DNA from 4 places in the Pseudoalteromonas sp. SR45-6 genome. Region 1 is predicted to be linked to each of the others. Evidence: predicted binding sites of a transcription regulator. Region 1 holds the regulator's gene; each other region holds the start of a gene.

Region 1 (3,185 bases):
ACCTATGATATGGACCAGCAACTGATCAGTGCTGAAAAAGGCGCAAGCTCAAGCGATCGTGTGCACACCATTTTGGTACCAGTAGACAGTAAAAAAGACGAATCTAAAGGGCAGCCATGAGTACATTAAAAGCTGAATTTCTAGCAAAAAGCTATAAAGGTCGCCAAGTTGTAAAAAGCGTGGGTTTAGAAGTTAGCGCAGGCAGCATTGTTGGCTTATTGGGTCCTAATGGCGCTGGTAAAACCACCACCTTTTATATGATTGTGGGTTTAGTTCCAAGCGACAAAGGTAAAATCAGTATTGATGATAATGACATCACCTTACTGCCAATGCACAGTCGCGCACGGTTAGGGATTGGCTACCTGCCACAAGAATCATCCATCTTCCGTAAATTAACTGTTTATCAAAACCTGATGGCTATTTTAGAAACTCGTAAAGAGCTGAATAAACAAGCCAGAGAAGAAGCGCTCGACAGCTTACTTGATGAGTTTAGCATTCAACATATCCGCGACAGCCAAGGTATGGCATTATCTGGCGGTGAACGTCGTCGAGTTGAAATTGCACGCGCTTTAGCCGCAAACCCAAAATTTATCTTACTTGATGAGCCTTTTGCTGGCGTTGATCCTATTTCAGTGTTAGATATAAAGAAGATTATTGAACACCTTAAAAACCGTGGTATTGGCGTGCTTATTACCGACCACAATGTACGAGAAACCCTTGATGTTTGTGAAAAAGCCTACATAGTTTCTCATGGGGAGTTAATTGCATCAGGTACCCCTGAGCATGTACTCGCCGACCAAACAGTCCGCGATGTTTACCTGGGCGAGCAATTTAGGCTATAAAGCCACGCTCGGCTAAGTATCTGCTAGACTTAACGATGATAACAATAAAAGGATTGTTAGAGATACATGAGGCAATCACTCCAGCTGCGCATGGGCCAGCAACTTACAATGACACCACAGCTGCAACAAGCAATTCGCTTATTGCAACTCAGTACATTGGATCTCCAGCAAGAAATTCAAGAAGCGCTCGACAGCAATCCATTGTTAGAGCTAGAAGAACATGAATATTCAGACGACACGGCTGGTAAAAACGAACAAAAACAAGATAACGATGACTTAACCGTTAGCGCATCAGCAGACGACAAGCCAAGCGAATATGAACAAGAAAGTAGCGAAGCATTAAGTAAAGAGACCTTAAGTGACGAAATGGCTATGGACGTCACCTGGGACGAATACATGAGTGCTGCGCCAAATACGTCATCTGGGCCAATGCCTGAAGATGAGTCAATTTATCAAGGTGCCTCAACTGAAACCTTGCACGAATATCTAATGTGGCAATTACAACTCACACCTTTTAGTCCAACCGATGAAGCCATTGCCATTGCGATTGTTGAAGCCGTTGACGATTCAGGTATTTTAACCTTGAGCTGCGAAGACATTGCAGAGAGCTTAAATCAAGGTAATAACGAAGAAGAAATCGAACTCGACGAAGTGCAAGCAGTGTTAAAACGCATTCAGTTGTTTGACCCTGTTGGTATTGCTGCGCGCAGCCTACAAGAATGTTTATGTATTCAATTAAATCAATTTGATCCTGCAACTCCTTGGATTAGCGAGACAAAAATGATTTTAACTGATCATATCGATTTATTAGCTAGTCGTGACTATCGCACTTTGATGAAAAAGACTAAGCTTAAAGAAGATGAACTAAAAGAAGTAATGACACTGATCCACAGCCTTAACCCAAAGCCTGCGGATACCATAGTACGCGAAGAATCAGAGTATGTTATTCCTGACGTTTCGGTGAAAAAAATTAAAGGTCGCTGGGTGGTTGAACTCAATCCAGACAGCATGCCAAAAATTAGAGTGAACAGCCAATATGCGGCGATGTCACGCTCTGTAAAATCAAGCACTGACAGCCAATTTATACGCTCGCATTTGCAAGAAGCTAAATGGTTTATTAAAAGCCTAGAAAGTCGTAACGAGACGTTACTCAAAGTAACCAACTGCATTGTTAAACAGCAGCAAGGATTCTTTGAGCATGGCCCTGAGGCCATGCGCCCTATGGTACTAAACGACGTTGCCGAAATGGTTGAGATGCACGAATCAACAATTTCTCGTGTAACCACCCAAAAATACATGCATACCCCTCGTGGTATATTTGAGTTAAAATATTTTTTCTCGAGCCATGTAAGTACTGAGAACGGCGGCGAATGCTCATCGACAGCCATTCGAGCATTGATCAGAAAATTGATCAGTGCAGAAAACTCAGCGAAACCATTGAGTGATAGTAAAATTGCAGATATATTGGCAGAGCAAGGTATCAAAGTAGCTAGACGGACTATTGCAAAATACCGCGAGTCACTGGCTATTCCACCGTCAAATCAACGTAAAAGTTTGATTTAAGGCGTAAAATCACAAGAGGAAAATGCTTATGCAACTAAATTTAACTGGTCGTCATGTAGAAATTACTGATTCATTAAGAGACTATGTAAACAATAAGTTTGCCAAGCTTGAAAGGCATTTTGATCATATCAATAATGTCCATGTCATTCTTGATGTAGAAAAGCTAAGCCAAAAAGCAGAAGCCACATTACATGTCAGTGGCGCTGAATTATTTGCCTCAACTGAGCACCAAGACATGTATGCAGCCATTGACGGACTAATCGACAAACTTGACCGTCAGGTAATTAAACACAAAGAGAAGCACGCTCGACACTAACACTATGAAATTAAGCTCACTTATTTGCCAGGACTGCAGTAAAGCTGCGGTCCTTTTTAATAGCAAAAAACGGATCATTGAATTTATCAGCCAATTGGCTCATGAACAACTTCCTCAGCTATCACAACAAGAAATCCTCAACGCACTACTGTCGAGAGAAAAACTAGGTAGTACGGGTATTGGTCGTGGTATTGCTATTCCTCATGGCCGTATGAGTGGTGTTGAAAACCCGCTAGCAATAATTATAGTGAGTGAATCACCGATTGATTTTGATGCGATAGATAATCGCCCAGTTGATATATTTGTAGCTCTCATCGTGCCAGATGGTGATAGCCAACTTCATTTGAAGACGTTAGCCACAATTGCTGATAAACTCAACGACAAAGATTTTTGTAAACAACTACGTAGCGCAAAAACAGACCAAGATTTGTATCACGTAATTGCTGCGCAATCGTAGCCAAATG
Region 2 (3,185 bases), on a different contig from region 1:
AAAAATAACGATATATTAATCGCCACACCAGGGCGATTAATGGAATATTTAGAAACCGAAAACTTTCATGCCGAAAACGTCGAGATGCTTATTTTAGACGAAGCAGACCGCATGTTAGACATGGGCTTTCGTAAAGAAATGATGCGTATTTGCGAAGAAGCAAAAAATCGTCGTCAGTGCTTTTTATTCTCAGCCACTCTTGAAGGCGATAGCGTTGAACGATTTGCAGAGCAAATTTTAAAAGATCCAGCCCTATTAGAAGCTGAATCTTCACGTAAAGAAAAAGCTAAAATCCACCAATGGGTACACATTGCTGATGATTACAACCATAAATTAGCAATGTTGGTTGAAATACTAAACAGTGAAGACTTAAGCAAAGCTATTGTGTTTGTTAAAACCCGTGATCGCCTAGAAACATTAGTCGGCGAGCTGACCAATGCTGGGGTTCGCGCAGCCTGGTTACGTGGCGAGATGCCACAAGACAAACGCATGAAGGCAATGGAAAATTTCCACAGTGGCCGTACAAGAATATTAGTTGCGACTGATGTTGCCGCCCGCGGTATTGATGTGGCTGATATTAGTCATGTGATCAACTTTGATATGCCACGCACAGCAGACGTGTATGTTCACCGTATTGGCCGCACTGCTCGCGCAGGTAAGAAAGGCATTGCAATTTCGTTAGTAGAAGCCCATGACATTGCAGTATTAGCAAAAATTGAACGCTACATTGAGCTGCGCCTTAAACGCCGTGTTGTTAAAGGATTTGAGCCGCGTCATAAAGAAGCTAAAGCGCCAATCAAAAAACATAAAGATCCGGTAAAAATCAAAGCCCGTAAAAAGGCCAAAGCAAAAGCCAAGAAAAAGAAATAATTCATCTGCTTTGACGCTACATAAAAAGCCGAGACTTATCATAGTCTCGGCTTTTTACATTCAGTTTTACCTACTCGCAGTAAATTATTAAACCCTCTCATAGCAGTCATGCAAATTAATTATCTTGTGCTCCCCATTTAGCTTGCTCATTACAAGCTTGCAGCTACGACCATCACTTAACAAAAAATATATTGCATCGCTATAGCTGCACTAAACAGCAACTACAAATCTAAATTAGTTAGCTAATCGCCGTACTTTTTACTCAGTTGAATGTAAAAAATTCCAAAAACATTACCCGAACTTAAAATACCCCTTCAATTTCAATACGTTAAAGTTGGAATAAATATTGTAACAGTAAGCTTACTATTCACTAAACACATACAATAGATGTTATGAGGGAAATCATGGACCGCTTCAAATTAACTGTATCATTGGTATCACTTTGCTGTGTATTTTTACTCGCCTGCGCAACGCAAGTCAGTGCAGCCACTAGTACAATTATGATCAGCAGCGTTTCTCCTCAACCAACACTACAGCAGACTATAATTGATAAACTGCGTAGCAATCCAAACCTAAACCTCTCGCAACTGCGAGTACACGTTGATGGCAACAAAGTAGCCATTTATGGTCTAACCGAAACCGGCTTTGAACGCGCACTGGCACAAAAGTTTTTAGAAAACACCCAAGGTGTGGCAATTATTGAAAATAAAATGCAGGTGAGAGATTGAAGAGTTTAAAGCTGCTAGGCTAAAGATTAAAGAGTTAAAGCAACTGATTTTCTGGTGATTCAACTTAGGTTTACTTAAAACACAGAAAACGCAAATCTCCAGAACATGACTTACAAAGTAAAATCCCAGCTAAACGCATACTTATGGTTTAGCTGGGGTTTAGCTGTAATAAAATTAGAAATTGCGTATTTCTACCGTTGAATTATTAAACTCAAATTTATTAATTTTGCCGCATTGAGCAACATGATTAGTACTAGCATAAGGGGTGTTTACTTGCGCGATATTACCCTCCCAGCCCTGACCATTTTTAATAAACGCTTTTACCTCAAACCATCCATTAACCGCTTTGCTGCAATCCATATCAACATCAAGCAGCCAATAATGTTCACCCCAAATATTCAGTGGTGTAACACCAAAGCCATCATTAGCAACGGTTTTTTCTGCTCCCCAAGTTGCTGGCCAAATATTAGTTGTCCAATCGGTTGCGGTCCCTTGCGCCTCAATACTTTGGCCCGTTTCAATACCATACCAATCTAGGTAATTATCGTTTGCTTTCCAAGGACTGGTAGTGGCACTTTGCAAATTATTATGGCGAATTGGCATAGCACATTCAAAGTTGCTTGTTTGGCAGTTACGCCCAAGGTTTGTGTTTGCATAAACATGGTCAATCCCGCCGCGAATAAACATATCTTGGCCAGTTTGCGTTTGTGCGTTAATAAATATCACAGTTCGCTGCCAATCACTCTGAGGATCAGGGGTTGAGTTAGTGGTTAACTTGGCATTTTTATGAATAGCCATTGCATCCCACGCGGCTACATTTAAGTTTATAGTGCCATTTGCATTAACAGTAATAACTTCACCAGTACAACTTGTTGCATCATTAGTCAGCACTCCTTTTAGCACATTACAGTATTGCCCTGGAGCCATATCTGTTTGCACAGTAGTATTGAGTGTTGAGCCTTCTTTATTAATGGCAACATGACCTGAACTTCCTCTACCAAAGGCTATTTGATTATTAGTATTATCCCACCAATTGGTTGTTGCCCAGTTATCAGCCGTATTATTTCTAAAATCTACGCCACCTGCAATGTATGCCCAACGATGCTCACATTGCCAATTACTCGCAAAGCATTCTAAATTACCGTTGTTATGTACAGGTACGCTTGGGCCACCAGCATCTGTGTCACCATGATAATCGTAACTAGACATTACTTTTGGATAACCATAGGGGTAAGCCAACATAAATACGTTTGCTAAGTCGTACAAGCGGCCATCTTCAAAGGTAATTACATTACCGGCACCACCATGACCGCGTTGATTATCATGATTATCTACAAATACTACAGCTGATGCACTTGGCATAAACCCCCACCCTTCACCAAAATTACTTAACCATGCGAGCGAGCCATTTCTAAAGGTATTGCCAAGTTCAGTGCTGTATTTAAACTCCGTAACTAAACCTGACGCTAAATACTCAGAGGCACCAACAGCCTCGCCACCTTGATCAATTACTTCTTGAAAGACCACTGGCGAGCCATTCACTTTCGCCATTAAACTTTGAATATCACTGGCTGCAACATGTTTAGA
Region 3 (3,185 bases), on a different contig from region 1:
TGGGCCGGTCAAATATATATCGACTTTATTATCGTTACCGTATTGATCGTCTTGTTGGATATTACTGCTTACCGTGACGCTACCATGGGTGCTATCAAGATTTTTACGAGTGATAATATTGATTACACCACCGATTGCATCAGCGCCATATAAAGTGGACATTGGGCCACGAACGACTTCAATTCGCTCGATAGCCTCAAGTGGCGGCATATACATAAATTGGCTGTTACCAAAGTTGTTTGGGCCTATATTACCTACATCACTTTGACGGCGGCCATCAATAAGCACTAGAGTATAGCTTGCGGGTAAACCACGCATGGTAATACTAATATTACCGTTTTTATCTTGTCCGGCACCAACATCGATACCTTCGATATCACGAAGCGCATCAGCAAGGCTAGTAAATGGCTTATTTTGTAGATCTTCGCGAGAGACAACCGAGACACTTGCAGGTGCATCTATTAATTTTTGCTCATAACCAGAAGCGGTGACAACCATCACTTCCATATTTTCAGCTGTGTCATCATCAGCAATAAGTGTTGTTGATGTTAATAATGCACTGATCAGTGAGGCCAGATAAAGCGGGCGGGATTTCATTGTACTTCCTTCATGACAAGAATAAAGATTATTAATCTAATAAGCAACCAAGGTAGGTATGATAACAATTATCAGTTGTATGTTCAATTGCGAAATATTTACATTCAATGAATGATTTTCATATTAAATAAAGGTGGGGATGGAGCATGAGCATTAAAAAACCCAGCGTTTGATGCCGGGCTTAGTTAATTTAAGAGTGTTTGCTTAGCCAAGTATTGACCGTGTTAGAGGTGCCTAATAAATGCAAATGGTATAGAGTTGTTGCTATTTAGAGAGCTTTATAAATTAAAGCGGGCACATATAGCAGTTAACTCATCGCATCATTATACTTTTCGGCTAGACTTTCTTTTTGACTTTCGGTTAGCGCTTTACCGGCTAGTTGAAATACTTCATGCTCTTCTTCAGCCAGATGATGATGTACAAGATGATGTAATTTTTTAGCGGTCACAAGCCACACTGGTGAGCTCATATCAGTTTCTTCAAGTTGCTCAATCAATTCATCAAGTTCATGATGCTCTGCAATACTATGACGGGCTTTTTCATGGGTTAAATCATCAAACATCAAAGGATTATAGAAATAACGCTCTTCAAATTTAGCATGTTCTACTAACTCATGTTTTAAATTATCCATAAGAGACTGTCTATTCGGTGACTCTCCCTGGGTTTTTATCAGCGCATCGACAAGCGAACGTTGTTTGTCGTGATCATTACGAAGTGCTTCAAAAATATTCATGGGTTTTCCTTGCTTTACTCATTAATTACAATGAATATTGCAAGACAGAAGCCAACTTTTAAGTTGTTGTAATATATTGATTTAATTTTTTATATTTGAGCTTGTTAAGGTGTTTTCTTGTAAAAATTACCGAGTTAGGTCTTTATATTACATCCATATTCATTGTTATTTAAAAGCAAAAAGGCCAACACGAATGTTGGCCTAAAAGCGTATTTAACACAAAATAATAGGATTATTTATTGGCGTCTTTTACCGCTTTTAACTTGCCTGCATGGTCAATCTCGAATGCTGGCATGTCTTTTTTGCCGTCAATTAAATAGTTATCCATCCAACGCATTAAACGTAAACTGTAATCATATTGCGCGGCTACTTTACGGTTACCATGACCTTCGCCAGGATAGTATACAAGGCGTACATCTTTGCCTTGTACTTTCATATAACGGTACAGTTCCATTGATTGTGCAGGGTGTACGCGAGGATCATCTTTACCATGCATGATCAGTAATGGTGTTTTAGACTGGCCTGCCCAGTAAATAGGGCTGCGCTCTAAATACCACTGCCATTTATCCCATGGGTATGAACGTGCATGCACAAGATTCATTTCGTTAGAAATATCAGTAGTTCCAAATTTAGATAGTTGGTTGGTAACACCTACAAACATCACGCTCGCAGCAAAGTGTTCAGTCAATTTTGTTGCGGCCCATGCTGATGCATAACCACCATAAGAGCCACCCGTAATACCAACACGTTTAGTATCAACTAAGCCCATTTCAACAAGATGCTGTTTAAAGTCAATTAAATCGTCAAACTCTTTACCTGCATAGTCGTTTTGACCAAGCTTTGAATAATCAACGCCTTTACCTGTAGAGCCACGGTAATTTGGGTAAAATACTGCATAACCACGTGCTGCTCCCATTTGACCTGGACGCGAGTAGTTTGTTACCCAACCGTCTTTGTCATGGCTTTCAGGGCCACCGTGCACTGACATGATCAATGGATAGCGCGTGCCTTTTTCATAATCTAATGGGTAGACTAATACGCCATCAATCTCAACACCGTCGCGAGCCTTAAGTGAAATAGTTTCTTGCTTAGCAAAACGTTTGTCATTCAACCAGTTGTTTGAATCCGTTAAACGTTGTGCTTTAGAACCACGAATAATGAATACTTCATTTGGGTGCTTTGCAGTGTTTGCACGTAGCGCTAAGGTTTTATCTGAATCAGAAATACTCAGATTTGATGCAATAAATTGGCCTTCATTAATAATTTTTTTGTATTTATTAGAGCCGGTTTTAATGCTTGCGACAAAACTTTGCGTACCTACATTGGCAATAAAATTAAGCGTGTTGCGTTTATGTGACCATTCAAAATCAACGATATGACCCATGAAATTAGGTAACCAATCACTTACTTCACCTGTTTTTGTGTCAGCTAAAAATAAACGACCAGCGGCTGGATCATGCTTATCTTCGGCACCTAGAATTGCGATGTAACGACCATCATGAGACAGTTCAGCACCGTCTAATTTACCTTCAGTAGCAAACGACATCGTCACTTGATTAGTCGCAATATCAAATAAGTGCCATTGTGATTTAGTGTATTTGTCGTCAATTAGCGCTGTAGGCTGGGTTTTTACTAATAACTTATCGCCTTTTGCGGCCCAGTTTACATCACTTACATAGTTTGCAACGTTAAGCGCTGTTGGTGTAAGAGGTTTATCTGTTTTGGCTAAATCGACAATAAATAGTTGTTTATCTCTTAAGCCTAGCTCGTACACCTCAGCCATAAAGCCTAATTTTTTCAGCTCTTTTTCAGATTTATCAGCCGCTGGCATAGCTAAAATAGCGAGTTGTTTGTT
Region 4 (3,185 bases), on a different contig from region 1:
CTCCTACTTTTACTACTTTGCCATCTTTAATAACCAGTGTAGAAAATTGCTGTAATTGGCCACTGTAAGTTGGAGTGTAACCGTTAGCATTGTAGATCACCGTGGTATCAGCTAGCACAGGTAAAGATAAAGTGATTAAACAGGCGAGTAAGCATTTCATTGTTAGAATTCTTTTTCTGCTTTTGTTAGTTAAACAGTAACAGAGAATACTGAGTCTGCAAATTAAATATAATAAATTATTTATCGTTGTGCATTTCAACTATGCTGATGAATTAGCTATTCATTTATTTGCATATAGAGTAAATTCAGACAGTGATAATCTACCATCTTTATCGCTGTCATAGTTTTTAAAACGAGACCACAGGGCAGGATCTTTTGCTGACTCTGAACGCGTGATAAGACCGTCTTTATCGCGGTCTAAGTTTTTGAATTGTTCTGCTATATTATCAGTTGTTGCAAAACTGCAACAGCTACTGACAAATAACAAACTTAGTCCCAGTTGTGTACAAAATTTCATTGGGGAAACTCGTTAATCTAGATTATTAGTTAAAAAACGCTTAAATTCAGATAGGGAAATTTTATTGTCTTGGTTTTTGTCCCAACGTTTAAAGTTACTCAACAATTGTGGTTGTGGTTCAAGCTCATTATGCGTTAAATAGCCATCTTTATTGCTATCTAAATGATCAAAACGTTGTTTTACATCCAGTGCCATTGCGCTAAAACTGGTGGCTAGCGACACACTTAATATTATTAATATGCTTTTCATTATTTACATCCTACCAACAAAAAGAATAAAGCATTTGCCATAATTTAAATCCCAACATTAAATCCGTTTACACATTCCCTCCGGGATTATGGCAAATACTTTAAAGCCTTTTAAAATTTAAACTTTGCGAACTCTTGCTCAGATAACTGCTCGTCGTTATTATCATCAAGATCAGTAAACTGCTTTAATAGCGTGTTGTTTTGCTTGGCTTCAAGCAATGAAATTTGTCCGTCAGAGTCGGTATCTAATTGCGCAAACTTAACGTTTAATTGTGATGCTAAAACAGTGGCGCTAATGACTAAAAACATCAGTGAAAAAGCGGCGATAAGTTGTTTCATAGCAGTGTTTCCTTTGGGAAAATTATTGCAAAAATTGTTTAAACTCAGCAAATGAAATTTGACCATTTTGATCTTTGTCAATTTGCTCAAAACTTTCGTGTAATACCGCATCTTCAGATGCTTCTGCTTCACTCAATGTGCCATTACTGTCTTTATCAAGTTCTGCGAAGGTGGCCTCGACATCAATGGCAAAGCTGTTAAAGCTAAGCAGTAGGCTGATGCATAAGCACAGCGGTGTTAATATTTTCATATTATTTCCTTATAAACAGTCGTTGATACGGATGTTACAAGAACGATGCCAATTTTTTTATTGTAAAAATATCAGTGACTTAATGTTTTGGCATGATAATAAGTGGGAAAAAATGACTGGGCAGTGTGTCTTTTTTGCAACAACTTTTAACGGGTATTGATTAAGTTTTTAAAAAACAGTTGGTTAAGTTGTTTCAATTTAGCGTCAGTCGCTTTATATAGCGCTACACAGTTCGCCTTATTCATTATTCTTATTGATTCAGCTAGTGTATAAGTAACACCTTCCATAATCAGACATTTAACTAAAGGAGTAGCGATAATGGCCTCATTCGCTAAAAAGTACAGTGCATTACTTAGTTGGCGACCCAATTTAATAGGCCAGTTTTTGTTTAGTACTTTGTTATCGCTGCTGCCATTATCACTGGTAGTGATTGTATTTTTAAATGCGCTGAATAAACAGCTAGCAGTAACTCAACAAATCGTCAGTGAAAATTATCAAATTACCAAGTCATTTAATAATCTTAAGCAAGACCTCAATAGCTTAGAGCGTGCAACGCGACAAAACTGGGTGCTGAAAAGCGAATCACTCGATGAATTGATTGTTGATAAGTGGCAATCATCACTACAAAGCATTGATGAACTAACTTTTATAAGTTCTACGGGGGAGTATATTAAGCAATGGCAGCAACTCGCACAGGTATTGCAATTAGCGCATACTCAACTCGTTACTGAAGGACAACAAGATGCGCAATTGTTTATTCCTGTGAGTGAATTAATTGCGCGTCAAACGGTGTGGCTAAGAGATCAAAATGAGCTGCAAATAACTAAAAATCAGCAACAGTTAAAAGCTTTGCAAAGCTCATTTATCAATTGGTTAATAGCACTTATCCCATTAACTTTACTAGTAGGTGGTGGTTTTTTATGGCGTATAAGTGGTCGCTTAAAAGGATTAACGTCGGTTATTGATAAGCTTGGGCAAGGTCATTGGCAACAAAAAATAGCTGTACAAGGCTCTGCTGAGTTGGTTGAACTAGGAAATAAATTACAATGGGTGCAAGAGCAGTTGCATCAATTAGAGCAACAAAAAGATACTTTTTTACGCCATGTTACCCATGAATTGAAAACTCCATTAGCGTCAATGGTTGAGGGCACTGACTTACTTGCCGATGAAATCGTTGGGCCAATTAACAAAGAGCAGCAAGCGGTGTTGGCGTTAATTACCCAGAGCATGGTGCGTTTGCGCGCTATGATCGATAGTTTACTTAGTTACAATGCGATTCGCAGCAGCAAAGAAGACTTAAGTGAGCTGGAATTCTCGCAATTAATAACCAAGATAAACAGCCATTTTGAACATCGTTTAGTGGCGCGTAAGCAAAGCTTATGTTGGCATTGTGAGTTACCCGAGCAACCACTGGAAATTGCTGCAGAGCTTGTTGAAATGATCTTAATTCAGTTGATCTCTAATGGCTTAAAGTTTTCACCAGCAGGACAGGCGGTCAATATTGCTCTGTCATTAGCTGGTCGTACTTTGACTATGAGCGTTAGCGATCAAGGCACCGGTATTAAAGAGCAAGAGAAATCACATATATTCAGTGCCTTTTATCAAGGTAAGAATGCTAAAGATATAACCGCTCAAGGTAGTGGTTTAGGGCTCACCATTGTAAAAGAGTCTGTTGAGCAATTGATGGGTACTTTACACGTTGAGCATAATGAGCCACAAGGCTGTCGTTTTATAATTCAAATCCCAATCATCCCTCCAACCAATAAAAACCAAGGAGTTAATTAGCATGGGCGTGCGTTTAAATGCCATTTTAGTGGTTTGCATTACAACC

Evidence for each region. The regulator sigma-54, encoded in region 1, starts transcription at its own class of promoters, with help from an activator protein. The targets are predictions, from matches to a motif close to GTTGGCACGNNNNTNGNNT.
Region 2: a site for sigma-54 is predicted at 1,204-1,222, ahead of H5158_RS19500 (BON domain-containing protein). Genes of this name have one in related genera too.
Region 3: a site for sigma-54 is predicted at 1,368-1,386, ahead of H5158_RS04370 (hemerythrin domain-containing protein). Genes of this name have one in related genera too.
Region 4: a site for sigma-54 is predicted at 1,389-1,407, ahead of H5158_RS08365 (EF-hand domain-containing protein). Genes of this name have one in related genera too.

Annotation. Positions count from the first base shown of each region.
Region 1 covers NZ_JACJDM010000049.1:13,014-16,198, forward strand. Annotated here, with positions in the region: gene lptA (lipopolysaccharide transport periplasmic protein LptA) at 1-120, shown strand, start outside; gene lptB (LPS export ABC transporter ATP-binding protein) at 117-842, shown strand; gene H5158_RS17660 (RNA polymerase factor sigma-54) at 909-2,405, shown strand; gene hpf (ribosome hibernation promoting factor) at 2,434-2,721, shown strand; gene ptsN (PTS IIA-like nitrogen regulatory protein PtsN) at 2,726-3,178, shown strand.
Region 2 covers NZ_JACJDM010000062.1:14,475-17,659, reverse strand. Annotated here, with positions in the region: gene srmB (ATP-dependent RNA helicase SrmB) at 1-870, shown strand, start outside; gene H5158_RS19500 (BON domain-containing protein) at 1,275-1,598, shown strand; gene H5158_RS19495 (alpha-amylase family protein) at 1,773-3,185, opposite strand, start outside.
Region 3 covers NZ_JACJDM010000005.1:163,808-166,992, forward strand. Annotated here, with positions in the region: gene H5158_RS04365 (TonB-dependent receptor domain-containing protein) at 1-597, opposite strand, end outside; gene H5158_RS04370 (hemerythrin domain-containing protein) at 905-1,330, opposite strand; gene H5158_RS04375 (S9 family peptidase) at 1,563-3,185, opposite strand, start outside.
Region 4 covers NZ_JACJDM010000013.1:61,326-64,510, reverse strand. Annotated here, with positions in the region: gene H5158_RS08385 (amidohydrolase) at 1-160, opposite strand, end outside; gene H5158_RS08380 (EF-hand domain-containing protein) at 281-517, opposite strand; gene H5158_RS08375 (EF-hand domain-containing protein) at 530-766, opposite strand; gene H5158_RS08370 (hypothetical protein) at 877-1,104, opposite strand; gene H5158_RS08365 (EF-hand domain-containing protein) at 1,127-1,354, opposite strand; gene H5158_RS08360 (HAMP domain-containing sensor histidine kinase) at 1,670-3,139, shown strand; gene H5158_RS08355 (hypothetical protein) at 3,141-3,185, shown strand, end outside.